Regions from separate parts of the Isoptericola sp. F-RaC21 genome, predicted to be linked through region 1. Evidence: riboswitches for the same ligand, from Rfam matches in the RefSeq annotation. Region 1 holds a riboswitch; the other holds the start of a gene.
What was found. Region 1 has a riboswitch for FMN ahead of pnuC (nicotinamide riboside transporter PnuC). Riboswitches for the same ligand answer to the same signal wherever they lie in the genome.

Region 1 (7,439 bases):
CGTCGTGTGCGCATGGTGTTCCTTTCGTCGGAGTGCACGTCGTCGTTCACTCGTCGAGGGGGTCGGTGGCCGCCGGCCGGTCGCCGAGGTGGCGGTCGTTGGCGGCGTAGAAGGACAGGCAGAGGGCCGTGCACAGGTAGACCCACGCGCCGACCGAGACGACGGGCAGGAGTCCGGGCACGAACGCGGTGACGACGCCGACCAGCGCCGTCGTCGCCGCGAGCAGGAGGGGCGCTCCGGGGAAGCGCAGCAGGAACGCCCAGGCGAGGCGCGCGACGTCGCGGCGGCGCAGGTCGTAGTGGGCGTCCATGGTCAGCGCGAGCAGCAGGTGCACCACGCCGAGGCCGGCGACGACGCCGAGCGCCACGCGCAGCGCCGTCGGGGCGTCGTCGAGCGCGAGGAGACTGGTGCCGGTGAGGACCGCCGCCGCCAGGCCCGGCGCCGCGACGAGGTTGGCGCGGCCGAACCCGGACACCCACGTGCGGACGAACACCCGGGCCGCGCGCTGCGCGTCACCGCGCAGCCGCGTGCGGCTGACGGTCGCGGCGGCGGCGAGCGCCGGCGCGACGCCGAGCACCACTCCCCCGGCGAGCGTCCCCGCGAGCACCAGGAGGTTGACCAGGCCGAGGAAGGCCAGCGTGTCGACCCAGCCGAACCAGCGCTCGAGCCGCATCCCGCCGTCGGCGGGTGCCACGGCGCCGGCGTCCGCCCGCGCGGCGTGATCGTGTGCCATGGCCCGGTCCCATCTCCGTCGATGCCCGGGCGTCGTCGGCCCGGTCAGCCTCCGGATCGGCGGCGTCACCGATCCGGCGCGGGAAAGCGATTGCCCGCGTTGAATGGATTCACCGTAGGGCTCACGGCTGCCTCCGTCAACAGGCTGTCTTCATCGTTGTGCCGAGGTAGTCGAGACCGTGCCGAGGTAGTTCAGAACCTGCCGAGGTAGTTCACAGCGCGGCGAGGTAGTTCAAGGCACGGCGAGGTAGTTCAAGGCACGGCGAGGTAGTTCAAGGCACGGCGAGGTAGTTCAAGGCAGCGCGAGGTAGTCCGGCCGCGAACTACCTCGGCACGGCTCGAACTACCTCGCGCTGGCTTGAACTACCTCGCCGTGCTTCGAACTACCTCGCGGGGTCCGGAACTACCTCGCGGGGTCCGGAACTACCTCGCGGGGTCCGGAACTACCTCGCGGGGTCCGGAACTACCTCGCGGGGTCCGGAACTACCTCGCGGGGTCCGGAACTCCCTCGGCAGGGCCGGAACTACCTCGCCGGGCTTTGAACTACCTCGGCGGGGAGGTCAGAGCTGCGTCGCGACCTCGCGCGCCACGAGGTCCAGGTGGTCGAGGTCGTGCAGGTCGAGCGTCTGCAGGTACACGCGCTGGATCCCCTGGTCGCGGAGGGACCCCAGCAGGTCGACGGCCTCGGAGACGGTGCCGGCGACGCCGTGCTCGCGCAGCTCGGCGGGTTCCCGGCCGATCGCCGCGGCGCGGCGCGCGAACTCGGCCTCGTCCTTGCCGACGGCGAGCACCAGCGCGACGGACTGCACGATCGAGTCGGGGGTGCGGCCGGCCTCGGCCAGCGCCTCGTTGATCACGCCGATGCGCGGGCCGACCGTGTCCAGCTCGGGGAACGCCTGGTTGTACTCGTCGCCGAACCGCGCGGCGAGGGCCGGGGTCCGCTTGGGGCCGCCGCCCCCGACGATCACGGGGATCTTCGCCTGGGCGGGCTTGGGCAGCGCCGGCGAGTCGACGAGCGTGTAGTGCTCGCCGTCGAACGAGAACGACTCGCCGACGGGCGTGCCCCACAGGCCGGTGAGGATCTCCAGCTGCTCCTCGAGGAGCCCGAACCGCCTGGCCGGGAACGGGATGCCGTACGCCTCGTGCTCGCGGGCGAACCACCCGGCACCGAGCCCGATCTCGACGCGGCCGCCGGACATCTGGTCGACCTGCGCCACCTGGATCGCGAGCACGCCGGGGTGGCGGAACGTGGCCGACGTGACGAGGGTGCCCAGGCGCACGGTCGACGTGTCGCGGGCCAGCCCGGCGAGCGTCGTCCACGCGTCGGTGGGGCCGGGCAGGCCGTCGCCGCCCATCGTCAGGTAGTGGTCGGAGCGGAAGAACGCGCTGAAGCCGAGGTCCTCGGTCGCCTTCGCGACGGCGAGCAGGTCGTCGTACGACGCACCCTGCTGGGGCTCGGTGAAGACACGCAGGTCGAGGGTCATGGTTCGCCTCTCGGGACGGAACGGTGCAGGGGCAGACGAAGGCGGGTCAGTCGAAGGCGGGGTCGCTGGTCCGCGACCGCTTCAGCTCGAAGAACTCGGGGAACGACGCGAGCGCGACCGCCCCGTCGAAGATCCGCAGCGCGTCCTCGCCGCGCGGGATGCGCGTGAGCACCGGGCCGAAGAACGCGACGCCGTCGACGTGGATCGTGGGAGTGCCGACGTCCTCGCCCACCGGCGTCATGCCGGCCTCGTGGGAGGCCGCGAGGGCGGCGTCGTAGGCGTCGGACGACGCGGCGTCTGCCAGCGACGCGGGCAGGCCGGCCTCGGCGAGCGCCTCGACGGCGACGGCGTCGTAGTCCTTCCGCCCGCCCGGGTGGATGCGCGTGCCGGCGGCGGTGTAGAAGGCGCTGAAGGCCTCCGGACCGTGCTCCGTCTGCACCGCGGCGGCGACCCGCCCGATGCCGCGCGAGGAGTCGATCTTGGCGCGGTAGTCGGCGGGGAGGTCGCGACCGGCGTTGAGCAGGTACAGGCTCATCAGCCGGAACGTGAGCCGCACGTCCCGGTGCTCCGCCACCTCCAGCGCCCAGCGCGACGTGATCCAGGCGAACGGACACAGCGGGTCGACGTAGACGTCCACGACGGGGACGGTCGCGGTGGTGGTCGAGGTCTCAGGCGCGGTGGCGGTCCCGGAAGTCACGACCGCCACCTTACCCACGCCCCGGGCACGTGTTCGCGGCGGCCGCGACGGGTAGCCTCGCAGCGTGCGCAAGGTGCGGTGGGCGAGCGTGTGGACGGTCTTCGGCGCGTGCGTCGTCGCGCTCGCGATGCTGTGGGTGGTGCTGCGCGGCAGGGTCTGGGCCTGGATCCCGTTCGTCATCGCCGCCGGGGTCGCGGTGCGCGAGATCCGGTATCTGCAACGCTCGCGCGGGCCCCGCGAGGCGGGGTTCGACGAGCGGCGGCGCACCGGCCCGGAGGACGACCGCGGCCGACGACGAGCCCGCCGCTCGGAGTAGCCTCCCAGGCATGACCGCCGTCCGGACGCACACCCACGCCCAGGCCGTCGATGCCGCGATCGACCTCTTCTCCCGGCAGGGCTACGAGCAGACCACCGTTGAGGAGATCGCCGACGCCGCGCGCGTCAGCCGTGCCACGTTCTTCCGCCGCTTCCGCTCGAAGGAGGACGTGGTCTTCGCCGACCACGAGCTGCTCCTCGAGGAGGTCGTGGTGATGCTCGCGGAGACGCGGCCCGAGGCGCGCGCGAGCGAGGAGTCCGGCCGCGCGCCCGAGCGGGCGTGGGACCCGGCCACCGACCCGTACCTCGAGGTGTGCCGCGCCGCGCGACTTGTCTTCGACCACCACGTGGGACAGCGCGAGACGTCGATCGCCCGGCACCAGCTGCTGCAGCAGGTGCCCGCGCTGCGCGACCGCGAGCTCGTCACGACCCACCGCTACGAGCGCGCCTTCACCGCCTACCTGCGCGACACCCTCCCGCCCGACCGCTCCATGACGACGATGTCGATCGCGTTCGCCGCGTCCGTCGTCGCGGTGCACAACGCGATCCTGCGCCGCTGGCTGCGCAACCCCCACCTCGACCTGCGGCCCGAGCTCGAGGAGGCGTTCGCCGACCTCCGCCGCGCCGCCATGGCGCCCTTCCCGCTCCCCGACAGCGACCCCGGGACGACCGCACCGTCCCCCGCGCCCGACGACGGCGACCAGGGCCGGACGGTCACGTCGGGCGGCGACGGCAAGCGCGTCGTCGTCACCGTGCTGGAGCCCGGCGCGGGTCCGGACGACGTGGCGCGCGCCGTCCGCGACGCGCTGGCCTGAGGGTCTCGACGGATCGACCGACGGGAATGCGCCTGTGGCATCCTGAGTTGTGCAGGACGCCGACGGGACCTCCGCCGGCGAAAGACACGCACGTACGTGCTCCGGGGTCGGTGAAATTCCGAGCCGGCGGTGACAGCCCGCGACCCGGTCTCCTCTTCCGCAAGCAGAGCGAGACCGGCTGACCTGGTGAGATTCCAGGGCCGACGGTCAAAGTCCGGATGGGAGGAAGCACGTGCGGCACGCGCCCGACAGGGCGGGTGCCGCCGGGCGTCGTGTCGCCGGCGACGGCCCTCGGGCCCGACGTCGGCGAGCGCCGACCCTCACCCCGGACGCCGCACCACGGACCGGGGAGAGTGAACGATGGACGCGATCGATGCGTTCTTCAACGCCACGCTGACCATCGGCGACCAGCACATGTCCTGGCGCGAGATCGTCGGCAACGGCTTCGGGCTGGCCTCCGCGCTCGGCGGGATGCGCCGCAAGGTGTGGGCGTGGCCCGTCGGCATCGTCGGGAACCTGCTGCTGTTCACCGTGTTCATGGGGTCCTGGTTCGGCGACACCAGCCGCGCGGACATGCTCGGCCAGGCCGGCCGCCAGGTGATGTTCCTGATCGTGTCGGTCTACGGCTGGGTGCAGTGGCGCCGGACGCAGCGCGCCGACCTCGAGGTGCGCGCAGACGGGAGGATCCCCGCCGACGGCGGCTCGGCCGTGCACCCGCAGTGGGCGTCGTGGCGCGCGCGGGTCGGCATCGTGGTCGTGATGGTGGGCGGCACGCTGCTGCTCACGCCGCTGTTCCGCGCGCTCGGCTCCTACGAGCCCGTCTGGTCCGACGCGTGGATCTTCATGGGCTCCCTCGTCGCCACGTACGGCATGGCCAAGGGCTGGGTCGAGTTCTGGCTCGTGTGGGTGGCGGTCGACGTCGTCGGGGTCCCGCTGCTCTGGTCGGCCGGGTACTACGCGACGGCGCTGATGTACGTGTTCTACGGCGCCTTCACGCTCACCGGGTTCTTCGTCTGGTGGCGCATCCACCGCCGCGAGCAGGCCACGACGACGGCCGCCGTCCCCCGGTGACGTCACCGGGGGACGGCGGCGGGCACGTCGACGCCGTCAGCCCCTGTCGTGCCGGACGAGGACGTCCTCGACGTGGGTCCGCTTGGACCGGGGCACCAGGACCTCCTGGTCGTAGTGCCCGACGGCGACGAACGAGATGAAGACCTCGTTGTCGGGGACGTCGATGATCTTGCGGATCGCGGCGTCCTTCGCGCTCCCCATCGCGGTGTTCAGGGAGCACGACCCGAGGCCCACCTGGGTCAGGCCGAGGAGCAGCGACATCATGAACAGCCCGCCGTCGACGAACGGCTGGTTGCGCTCCGGGGCGAAGAGGAAGGCGTCGAGGTCGGCCGTGACGAGCAGGAGCCGCGGGGGCATCGCGTAGCCGCTGAAGCCCCCCTGGATGTCCAGCACCGACTTGATGACGTCCGGGTCCTCGAACTGGTGCACGCGGGCGGCCTGGCGGTTGCACACCGACGGCGACTGCATCGCGATCTGCACCGCCCTGGCGACCTCCGCGTCGCTGACGGGCTCGCTGGTGAACTCCCGGACGCTGCGCCGCCCGTAGACGACGTCGAGGAAGCTGCGCTCGTCGTCCTCGGTCTCCAGGACGATCTCGCGGGTCCGCCCGGCGGGCAGGACGCCGCCCTCGGTGTGCGTGCAGTTGTCGATGAGGTCCTGCGACGCCCCCGAGAAGAGCTGGCGGAAGGCGGAGACGTCGGACTTCAGCGCCACATGCCGCTCGAAGTAGGTCTTCATCACGGCCGCGGAGGACTGCAGGTACGGGTCCTCGGTGCTGCGCCCGGCCGACAGCCAGGCGTTCATCTCCTTGGCGAGGCCGGGGACCGCGATCTTGCCGAAGCCCGCGCGGAAGTTGCTCCGGCTCAGGCCCTTCTCGATCGCGTGCGCGTGGAAGATCATCCGCGCGCGGGCACCGGCGACGTGGTCGCCCTGGCCCCCCTGGTGCGCGCGCTGGTACGAGCGCACGTGCCGCTCCTGGTCCGCGAGCGCCAGGGCCCGCGCCTGCTTGGCGAACCCGCCCTGGGCCGGCGCCTTGCCCGGCACCTTGCGCCGGGCCGACGCCGCGACGGAGGCGGGGATCTCCTGGACGGTGATGCTCCGGACCTCGGCGCCCGCCTGGCGCCCGGTGAAGTGCAGCGCCCCGAGCATGATCTGGCTGAGGCCCGGGTCGGAGACGCGGAACGTGATCGTGTCCTGACGCGCCTTGCCCGACTCCTGCCCGACGGCGACCCCGCCGGTGACCTGGAACACCGCGGTCTCGGGGTTGCGCAGGTGCAGGTTGACGGTCGCGGCGTCGGTCCGGGGCGTCCAGTCGATCGTCAGCTGGTACGCCGACCCGGGGGTCAGCGCCTCCGGCAGGTCGGCCCACACGAAGTTGCCGCGCGCCGCGCCGTCGCGCGCGACCTTGAGGCGGGTGCCGCCCCGCTTGCGCGAGACCCGCCAGGCCCGGGTGTTCGCCGTGAACTCGGGACCGTCCAGCCGGAACCTCTGGAAGGGCCGGATCGCGGCGGTGCCCGTCGAGGCGGGGTCGAGCGCGGCCTTCAGCCACTCCCGGGACGACGCGCGGCCGGTCTCGATGTAGTCGCGGGCCTTCGTGAAGTCGATCTCCCGGGTGACGTACACGTTCTCGGCGATCGTCTCGGTGGTGTCGCTCTCGAGCACGCGACGCTGGTCGCCGAAGCCGAGCGACGCCAGCAGGTTCTTGAAGCGGTCGGCCCCGCGCTTGGTGTTGTAGATCGACGAGAAGGGCTTCTCGAAGATCGCCGCGAACGCCGTGCCGTGGAAGCTGTCGGTGATCACGTAGCCGGCGTCGCGGTAGGTGCGCAGGAAGTTCTCCGGGGCGTCCTCGGCCATGATCTCGGCACGGGGCTCGTCCGCGAACAGGGCCGTCACGGCCTCCCGCCCCTCGTCGGGGTTGGGGATGACCACGATCTTCTCGAACCCGAGCTTGTCCGCGACCGCCTGGGCGACGGCCTTCTTCTGCGGGTTGGGGTCGAGGAAGAAGACCGCCAGGTACTCGCCCGCGGGCGCCACGGTCGCGGAGTCCGCGAGCTCGCTGTAGTGCTCCTGCGGCAGCAGGAACACCGGGTCCACCACCAGCGTCGCCTTGGCACCGAAGACGTCCCGCGCCGTGTCGATCGCGTACTCCTCGCGCACGGAGATCGCGGTGAACTGCTGCAGGTGGGGCGCGTGCTTCGCGACGAACGGCAGCTTGAACTTGTCGGTCCCGCGGTTGCCGAACGACGTGCCGTAGGCCACCCGGGAGTTCTTCCCGTCGACGAAGTCGAGGAACAGGTCGTCGTTGACGCGACCGATCAGCGGGTT
Region 2 (7,439 bases), on a different contig from region 1:
TCGCTGCTGAACAAGATCGCGGGTGCCCAGCGCGTCGTCGTCGACGAGACCGCGGGCACCACCCGCGACCCGGTCGACGAGCTCGTCGAGATCAAGGGCGTGCCCTACTGGTTCGTCGACACGGCCGGCATCCGCCGCCGCGTGCACCAGACGCGTGGCGCGGACTTCTACGCCTCGCTGCGCACGCAGGCGGCGATCGAGAAGGCCGAGGTCGCCGTCGTGCTCGTCGACGCCTCGCAGCCGATGACCGAGCAGGACACGCGCGTCATCTCGCAGGCCGTCGACGCCGGGCGTGCGCTCGTCATCGCGTACAACAAGTGGGACCTCATGGACGACGACCGTCGCCCGTACCTCGAGCGCGAGATCGAGAAGGACCTGGTGCAGGTGCAGTGGGCGCCGCGCGTCAACGTCTCGGCCCGCACCGGCTGGCACACCGACAAGCTGACGCGCGCGCTCGAGACGTCGCTGGAGTCGTGGGATACCCGCATCCCGACCGGCCGCCTCAACGCGTTCCTCGGCGAGCTGGTGGCCGCGCACCCGCACCCGCTGCGCGGCGGCAAGCAGCCGCGCATCCTGTTCGGCACGCAGGCCTCGACCCGGCCGCCCCGGTTCGTGATCTTCGCGACCGGCTTCCTCGAGGCCGGGTACCGCCGGTTCATCGAGCGCCGCCTGCGCGAGACGTTCGGCTTCGAGGGGTCGCCCATCGAGATCAGCGTCCGCGTGCGGGAGAAGCGGCGGCGCTGAGCGGCCCGTGACCGGATGAGGAGCCGCCGATGAGCACCGCCCCGCTCGCGCGCCGTGGCCGCCTGCTGCGCCTCGGCGCGGCCCGCGACACGTCCGCCGTGCGCCACCTGGTGACGTTCCTCGTCGTGACCGTGGCGACGGTGCTGGTGACGCGGTTCCTCCTCGCCGCCTCCGGGTACCCGCAGGTGGGCGGGGGCGGGCTGCACGTGGCGCACGTCCTGTGGGGCGGGCTCGGCATGGCGCTCGCGGTGGTGGTGCTGCTGTCGTTCGTCGGCCCCGCCCCGCGGTCGCTGGGCGCGGTGCTCGGCGGGGTGGGCTTCGGGCTCTTCGTCGACGAGATCGGCAAGTTCGTCACGTCCGACAACGACTACTTCTACGCGCCGACGGCGGCGCTCATCTACGCCGTCGTGGTGGTGCTCGTGCTGCTCGTCGAGGCCCTGCACGGCCGACGGGCGCACCATCCCGCGGAGTACCTCGCGGTCGCGACGGACCGCGCGGTGGCCGGGGTGGCGGGCGGCTTCACCGACGCGGAGCGCGAGGAGGCGCGGACGCTGGCGCAGCGCGGACGCGGCGAGCCCGCCGCCGGTGAGGTGGCCGCGCTGGTCGAGGCGGTCCCGCGGGACGACGTGAGCGTGCCGGACCCCGTGCGCGCCCTCGTGCGCCGGGCCTCGGCGTGGTTCGCCGGCGCGATGGAGCACCGCTGGGCGGCCGCCGTCGTGACGGTCGCCGTGCTCGGGACCGCGGCCGGCTCGCTGGTCGTCGGCGTGCGTGTGCTGACCGGTGGCGTGGACGTGCCGACGTGGGTCGGGGCGGGCATCGTCGTGGCCGTCGCGGTCACGGTGGCCTGCGTGGTGACGGGCGTCGTGGTCGGGCGCGGCGATCACCGCGCCGGGGCCGTGTGGGTGCGCCGCGGCGTCCTCGTCAGCCTGCTGGTGACGCAGCTGCTCGCGTTCCGGGCCGTGCAGTGGGTGGCGGTCGCCGGACTGGTCGTGGACCTGCTCGTGCTGGCCGCGCTGGGGGTGGCGCTCGGCCGTGACGACGAGCGCCGCACCGCCCGCTCGCTCGCACGATGACCGCCGTCGCGACGGCGCGTGGGCGGGCCTAGGGTCGGTGGCGTGATCACGCGCGACGAGCTGGACCGGCGCTCGGGCGCCGCCGGCGGTGGCGACGACCGGAACCTCCCGCTCCTCACCCTGGCCGAGTTCTTCGACGGCAACGACGACGAGGAGTCCCTCGCCCCGAACCAGTGGGGCGAGGGCCGGCCGCCGCTCGCGGACGTCCGGAGGCGGCTGGAGCACCTCGCTGCGCACGACGGGGTCGCCTGGGTGCGGGTCGAGCTGCACGAGGAGTCCGTCGAGGACGGAGTCGACTGGATCGCGGCGGAGGCGGTCGCCGTCTGCACGACGCTGGTGCCGGAGGAGGTCGAGGACCTCGTCGGCGCGGACGAGCTGCAGGCCGACGGCGTGGTCGCGGGCTACGTCTACCCGGAGGACTGGTTCAGCGAGGTCCCCGAGGTGCCCGAGGGGCACCGGGTGCTGTCCCTCGTCTGGGACTGACCTGCCGTCGCGCGGCATGCGGTGAGGTGTGCGGTGAGACGTGCGCCACTCGGGCTTGCCAGGATCGGGCGTCGCGTGTCACGGTCGGCGGTGACGAGCGAGAAGCTCGCGTGCTCTGGGGTCGGTGAAATTCCGAGCCGGCGGTGAAAGTCCGCGACCCGGTCACAGCCTGTGACCGGTTGACCAGGTGGAACTCCTGGACCGACGGTCAAAGTCCGGATGGGAAGCGCACGCGACGGCTCCCCGTCCGGTTCGTTCCCGACCCTCGTGGGCCGGGCCCACCCGCCGTGGTGGTCGACGGCCGGCCGGCGCGAGCACGTCCGACCCCGCCTTCCTGCCCCGGGGTCCGCGACCGGACGGACAGGGGCAGGACGGATGAGTGCCACGACGGCGGAGCGCGCCGCGATGCGGCGCGCGCTCGAGCTGGCCGCGCAGGTCCCGGCGAGAGGACCGAACCCGCGCGTCGGGTGCGTGCTCCTCGACGCCGACGGCACGACGGTCGCCGAGGGCTTCCATCGCGGCGCCGGCACGCCCCACGCCGAGGTCGAGGCGCTACGACGCGCCGTCGAGGCACGCGGACCGGGTGCCTCGCGCGGGGCCACCGCCGTCGTCACGCTCGAGCCCTGCAACCACCACGGCCGCACCGGGCCCTGCGTCGACGCCCTGCTGGCCGCCGGCGTCGCGCGCGTCGTGCACGCCCAGCACGACCCCAACCCCGCCGCGTCGGGCGGCGCCGCGCGCCTGCGCGCCGCGGGCGTCGAGGTGGTCGGCGGCGTCCTGGCCGACGACGCGCGCGCCCTCAACGCCACCTGGACCCGCGCGCTGGAGCTCGGCCGTCCCGTCGTCACCTGGAAGCTCGCGAGCACGCTCGACGGGCGCTCGGCGGCGGCGGACGGCACGTCGCGGTGGATCAGCGGGCGGGCCGCTCGCCACGACGTGCACCGCCTGCGCGCCGGGGTGGACGCCGTCGTGGTCGGCACCGGCACGGCGCTCGCGGACGACCCCGACCTCACCGTGCGGCACGCGCCGCTGACCGGCCCGCAGCCCGACCGGGTCGTCGTCGGCCTGCGCGACCTGCCCGCGTCGTCCCGGCTCGCGCGGGCCGCGGCCGCCGGCGAGGCCGTGCTGCACCTGCGCACCCACGACCCGCACGAGGTGCTGGACCTGCTCTGGTACCGCGAGCACCGGCACGTGCTGCTCGAGGGCGGGCCCGCCCTCGCCGCCGCCTTCTGGCGCGCCGGGCTCGTCGACGACGTCGTCGCCTACGTCGCCCCGGTGCTGCTCGGCGTCGGCGCCTCCGCTGTCGCCGACCTCGGGATCGGCACCATCGCGGACGCCGCGCGCCTCGACCTCCTCGACGTCGCCGTCCTGCCCCGGGACCCCGACGACACCACCGACACCCCCACCGTGCGGCTGACCTTGCGGCCGCGGAAGGAGCACTGAGCCATGTTCACCGGAATCGTGGAGGAGCTCGGCACCGTCCTCGACGTGCGCGAGCACGCCGACGGCGCCCGCGTCACCGTCGCGGCCGAGCAGGTGCTCGACGGCGTCCGGCTCGGCGACTCGATCGCCGTCGACGGCTGCTGCCTGACCGTCGCGGGGACGGGCGAGTACGAGGGCAGGCCCACGTGGACCGCCGACCTCATGGCGGAGACGCTGGCACGCACCAGCCTCGGCGGGCGGCGCCCCGGCGACCCGGTCAACCTCGAGCGGGCGCTCGCGGCCGACGGGCGGTTCGGCGGGCACGTCGTGCAGGGGCACGTCGACGGTGTCGGGACGGTGCTCGCCCGCACGCCGGGCACGCAGTGGGAGGTCGTCGACGTCGCGCTGCCGCCTGAGCTGGCACGGTACGTCGTGGCGCAGGGCTCGATCGCGGTCGACGGCGTGAGCCTCACCGTGGTGAGCGCCGGTGAGGAGTCGTTCACCGTGAGCCTCATCCCCGAGACGCGCACCCGCACGACGCTCGGGTCCCGTGCCGTGGGGGAGCGGGTCAACCTCGAGGTCGACGTGCTGAGCAAGTACGTGGAGCGGCACCTGGCGTCCGGCACCGTGCACGGCCAGGTGGCGGCAGGGGCGACGCGGTGAGCGCCGTGGGACGGGTCGAGCGGGTGATCGCGGACGTCGCGGCCGGCCGCCCGGTCGTCGTCGCGGACGACGCCGACCGGGAGAACGAGGGCGACCTCATCCTGGCCGCCGACGCCGCGACCCCCGAGCTCATGGGCTTCCTGGTACGGCACACCAGCGGCCTCGTGTGCGTGGGCGTGGCGGGAGAGCAGCTCGACCGGCTGGGGCTGCCCCTCATGGTCGACGCGAACCAGGACGCCTACCGCACGGCCTACACGGTGACGGTCGACGCCGCCACGGGGGTGTCCACCGGCATCTCCGGCGCCGACCGGGCCCGCACCGCGCGCCTGCTCGCCGACCCTGCGACCGGGCCGGCGGACCTCACCCGGCCCGGGCACGTGCTGCCGTTGCGGGCGCGCCCCGGCGGCGTCCTGGAGCGGCGTGGACACACCGAGGCCGCCGTCGACCTGGCACGCCTTGCGGGGCGGGGCGAGGCCGGCGTGCTCGCGGAGCTGGTGCACGACGACGGCACGATGATGCGGCTGCCCGCGCTGACCGAGTTCGCCGCGGAGCACGAGCTCACCCTCATCAGCGTGGCCGACCTCGTCGCCTACCGGCGTGCCACGGAGATCCTGGTCGAGCGTGTCGCCGTCACGACGCTGCCGACGCGCCACGGCGACCTGACCGCCGTCGCCTACCGCGACACGCGTTCCGGCGACGAGCACGTGGCCCTGGTGGCCGGGGACCTGGAGGCGCTCGCGGACCCGGAGCGCGGGCCGGTGCTCGCGCGCGTGCACTCCGAGTGCCTCACCGGCGACGCGTTCGGCAGCCTGCGCTGCGACTGCGGGCCGCAGCTCGACGAGTCGCTGCGACGGGTCACCGAGGCAGGCCGCGGCGTGGTCGTCTACCTGCGCGGGCACGAGGGGAGGGGGATCGGCCTGGCCGCCAAGCTCGCCGCCTACGCGCTGCAGGACGACGGGCGCGACACGGTCGACGCGAACCTCGACCAGGGGCTGCCCGCGGACGCCCGCGACTACACGGCCGCCGCGCACGTGCTGCGCGACCTCGGCGTTCCGGGCGTCCGGCTCCTCACGAACAACCCGGCCAAGGTCGAGGGCCTCGCCGCCGGGGGAGCGGACGTCGTCGAGCGGCTGCCCCTCGCTCTGCCCGCCCACCCGCGCACCCTCGGCTACCTGCGCACCAAGCGCGACCGCATGGGCCACGACCTGCCGCACCTCACCGGCACCGATCCCGGTGTCGCCGACAGCCACGAGCCCACCGACCCGCACGACGACGGAGGAACGATGACGCACCACCCGCTGACCACGACCGCAGGAGCCGTCCGATGAGCGGCGCCGGCGCGCCTGCCGCCGAGCCCGTCGACTGCTCCGACCTGCGCGTCGCCGTCGTCGCCGCGAGCTGGCACAAGATCGTCATGGACGGGCTGCTCGACGGCGCGCTGCGGGCCTGCGCGGACCACGCCGTCGCCGACCCGAGGGTCGTGCGGGTGCCCGGCTCGTTCGAGCTGCCCGTCGCGGCCCAGGCGCTCGCGGCCGCGGGGTATGACGCCGTCGTGGCGCTGGGCGTCGTGATCCGCGGCGGCACGCCGCACTTCGACTACGTGTGCGCCGCCGCGACCGACGGCCTGAACCGCGTGGCCCTCGACCACACCGTCCCCGTGGGCTTCGGCCTTCTGACGTGCGACGACGAGCAGCAGGCCCTCGACCGCGCCGGGCTGGACGGCTCGCACGAGGACAAGGGCTACGAGGCCGCCGCCGCCGCGCTGGCCACCGCGCGCGTGCTCGGTGCCGTCCGGGCGACGACTGTCGGCGGTGCCCGCGCCGATGCAGGAGCAGTGTCCGACCTGGGGTAGTATTTCGGTCGGCCCTGCGGGGTGGCACCACGGTGCCACGTGCGGGGTCGACGGGCTGTGGCGCAGCTTGGTAGCGCACCTGACTGGGGGTCAGGGGGTCGCAGGTTCAAATCCTGTCAGCCCGACCACGTGATGTCTCAGGACATCGGAAGGGCCCGGATCTACGAAAGTAGGTCCGGGCCTTTCGTTTGCCCGAGGTCGGGCCGGATGGTCGATCGGTAGGCCTGTCGGAGGCGTGTTCTACGGTGCGCCGCATGCCTCGAGAGCGCCGCTACACCGATGAGCAGCTCGCGAACGCGATCGCGAGCGCGCGCTCGTGGCGCGGGACCCTCAGTCGCCTCGGACTGGCGGGAACGTCGGCGGGAGCGATGCGGTCGGTCCGCGCACGTGCCGACCTGCTCGGTATCGGCTACGGACACTTCACGGGCCAACGCGGCTGGACCGAGAGCGACCTTCGGTCGGCGGTGGCCGGTGCGGATACGTGGGCGGTCGCCGCCGAGCGGCTGGGGCTTCGCGGCGGTTCCGGTATCGCGACGGTGAAGGGTCATGCGGCGCGACTGGGCCTGGATACCTCGCATCTGACGATGTCGACCGCGGGGCGGGACCCGGCGACTGACGCACGGCGGCCGGATGTCAGCCGCCTCGATCGCGCAGGCTCGCTCCTCGCTGCCGCGTGGTTCACCCTCTGTGGTGACGACGTCGCCTGGCCCCTGGAACCTGCCAGATACGACTTGCTGGTGACGACAGGCGCCGGAGTGCGCCGGGTCCAGGTGAAGACGACGACGACCCGTGCCGGTGAGACCTGGAAGGTCTACCTGTCGACCACCAGCCGGGGGCGTCGGCCGTACGACCTGGACGAGATCGACGACTTCTTCGTCATCGACGGTGACCTGACGCAGTATCTGATTCCTGCGGTCGTCGTCGGGGGCCTGCATGCGATCCACGTCGGCGCGTACGAGCGCTACCGGGTGTCTTCCCTGTCCGCGCCGAGCCGCCCGGCGTCGACCGGAAGATGAGACGAATCGCCCTTTCGGTGGCTGGGCCGTGGTGTCGAATGGAGCGTTGCGCGGGCATCGTGCGGGGACATCTCGTGGTCGGTCTGTTTCGCCGGGATGAATCATCGGCGCTTGGTCGTAACGTTTCGATTTCCAGCGGCCGTCGGGCTGTGGCCGGGGCTTAGCGTCCAGGTCATGACACCCATC

Region 2: it holds a riboswitch for FMN, as region 1 does, so the genes downstream of both, ribD (bifunctional diaminohydroxyphosphoribosylaminopyrimidine deaminase/5-amino-6-(5-phosphoribosylamino)uracil reductase RibD) here and pnuC (nicotinamide riboside transporter PnuC) in region 1, are expected to answer to the same signal.

The regions. Positions count from the first base shown of each region.
Region 1 covers NZ_JBCFYX010000003.1:125,105-132,543, reverse strand. The annotation lists gene AAG589_RS11145 (extracellular solute-binding protein) at 1-14, opposite strand, end outside; gene AAG589_RS11140 (YesL family protein) at 47-733, opposite strand; gene AAG589_RS11135 (LLM class F420-dependent oxidoreductase) at 1,293-2,216, opposite strand; gene AAG589_RS11130 (mycothiol-dependent nitroreductase Rv2466c family protein) at 2,263-2,913, opposite strand; gene AAG589_RS11125 (hypothetical protein) at 2,978-3,229, shown strand; gene AAG589_RS11120 (TetR/AcrR family transcriptional regulator) at 3,240-4,043, shown strand; FMN riboswitch at 4,136-4,279, shown strand; gene pnuC (nicotinamide riboside transporter PnuC) at 4,404-5,114, shown strand; gene AAG589_RS11110 (polysaccharide pyruvyl transferase family protein) at 5,151-7,439, opposite strand, start outside.
Region 2 covers NZ_JBCFYX010000001.1:920,336-927,774, reverse strand. The annotation lists gene der (ribosome biogenesis GTPase Der) at 1-744, shown strand, start outside; gene AAG589_RS04345 (hypothetical protein) at 774-1,817, shown strand; gene AAG589_RS04340 (hypothetical protein) at 1,860-2,300, shown strand; FMN riboswitch at 2,407-2,536, shown strand; gene ribD (bifunctional diaminohydroxyphosphoribosylaminopyrimidine deaminase/5-amino-6-(5-phosphoribosylamino)uracil reductase RibD) at 2,676-3,743, shown strand; gene AAG589_RS04330 (riboflavin synthase) at 3,747-4,385, shown strand; gene AAG589_RS04325 (bifunctional 3,4-dihydroxy-2-butanone-4-phosphate synthase/GTP cyclohydrolase II) at 4,382-5,713, shown strand; gene ribH (6,7-dimethyl-8-ribityllumazine synthase) at 5,710-6,237, shown strand; tRNA gene AAG589_RS04315 (tRNA-Pro) at 6,289-6,365, shown strand; gene AAG589_RS04310 (hypothetical protein) at 6,492-7,253, shown strand; gene AAG589_RS04305 (amidase) at 7,428-7,439, shown strand, end outside.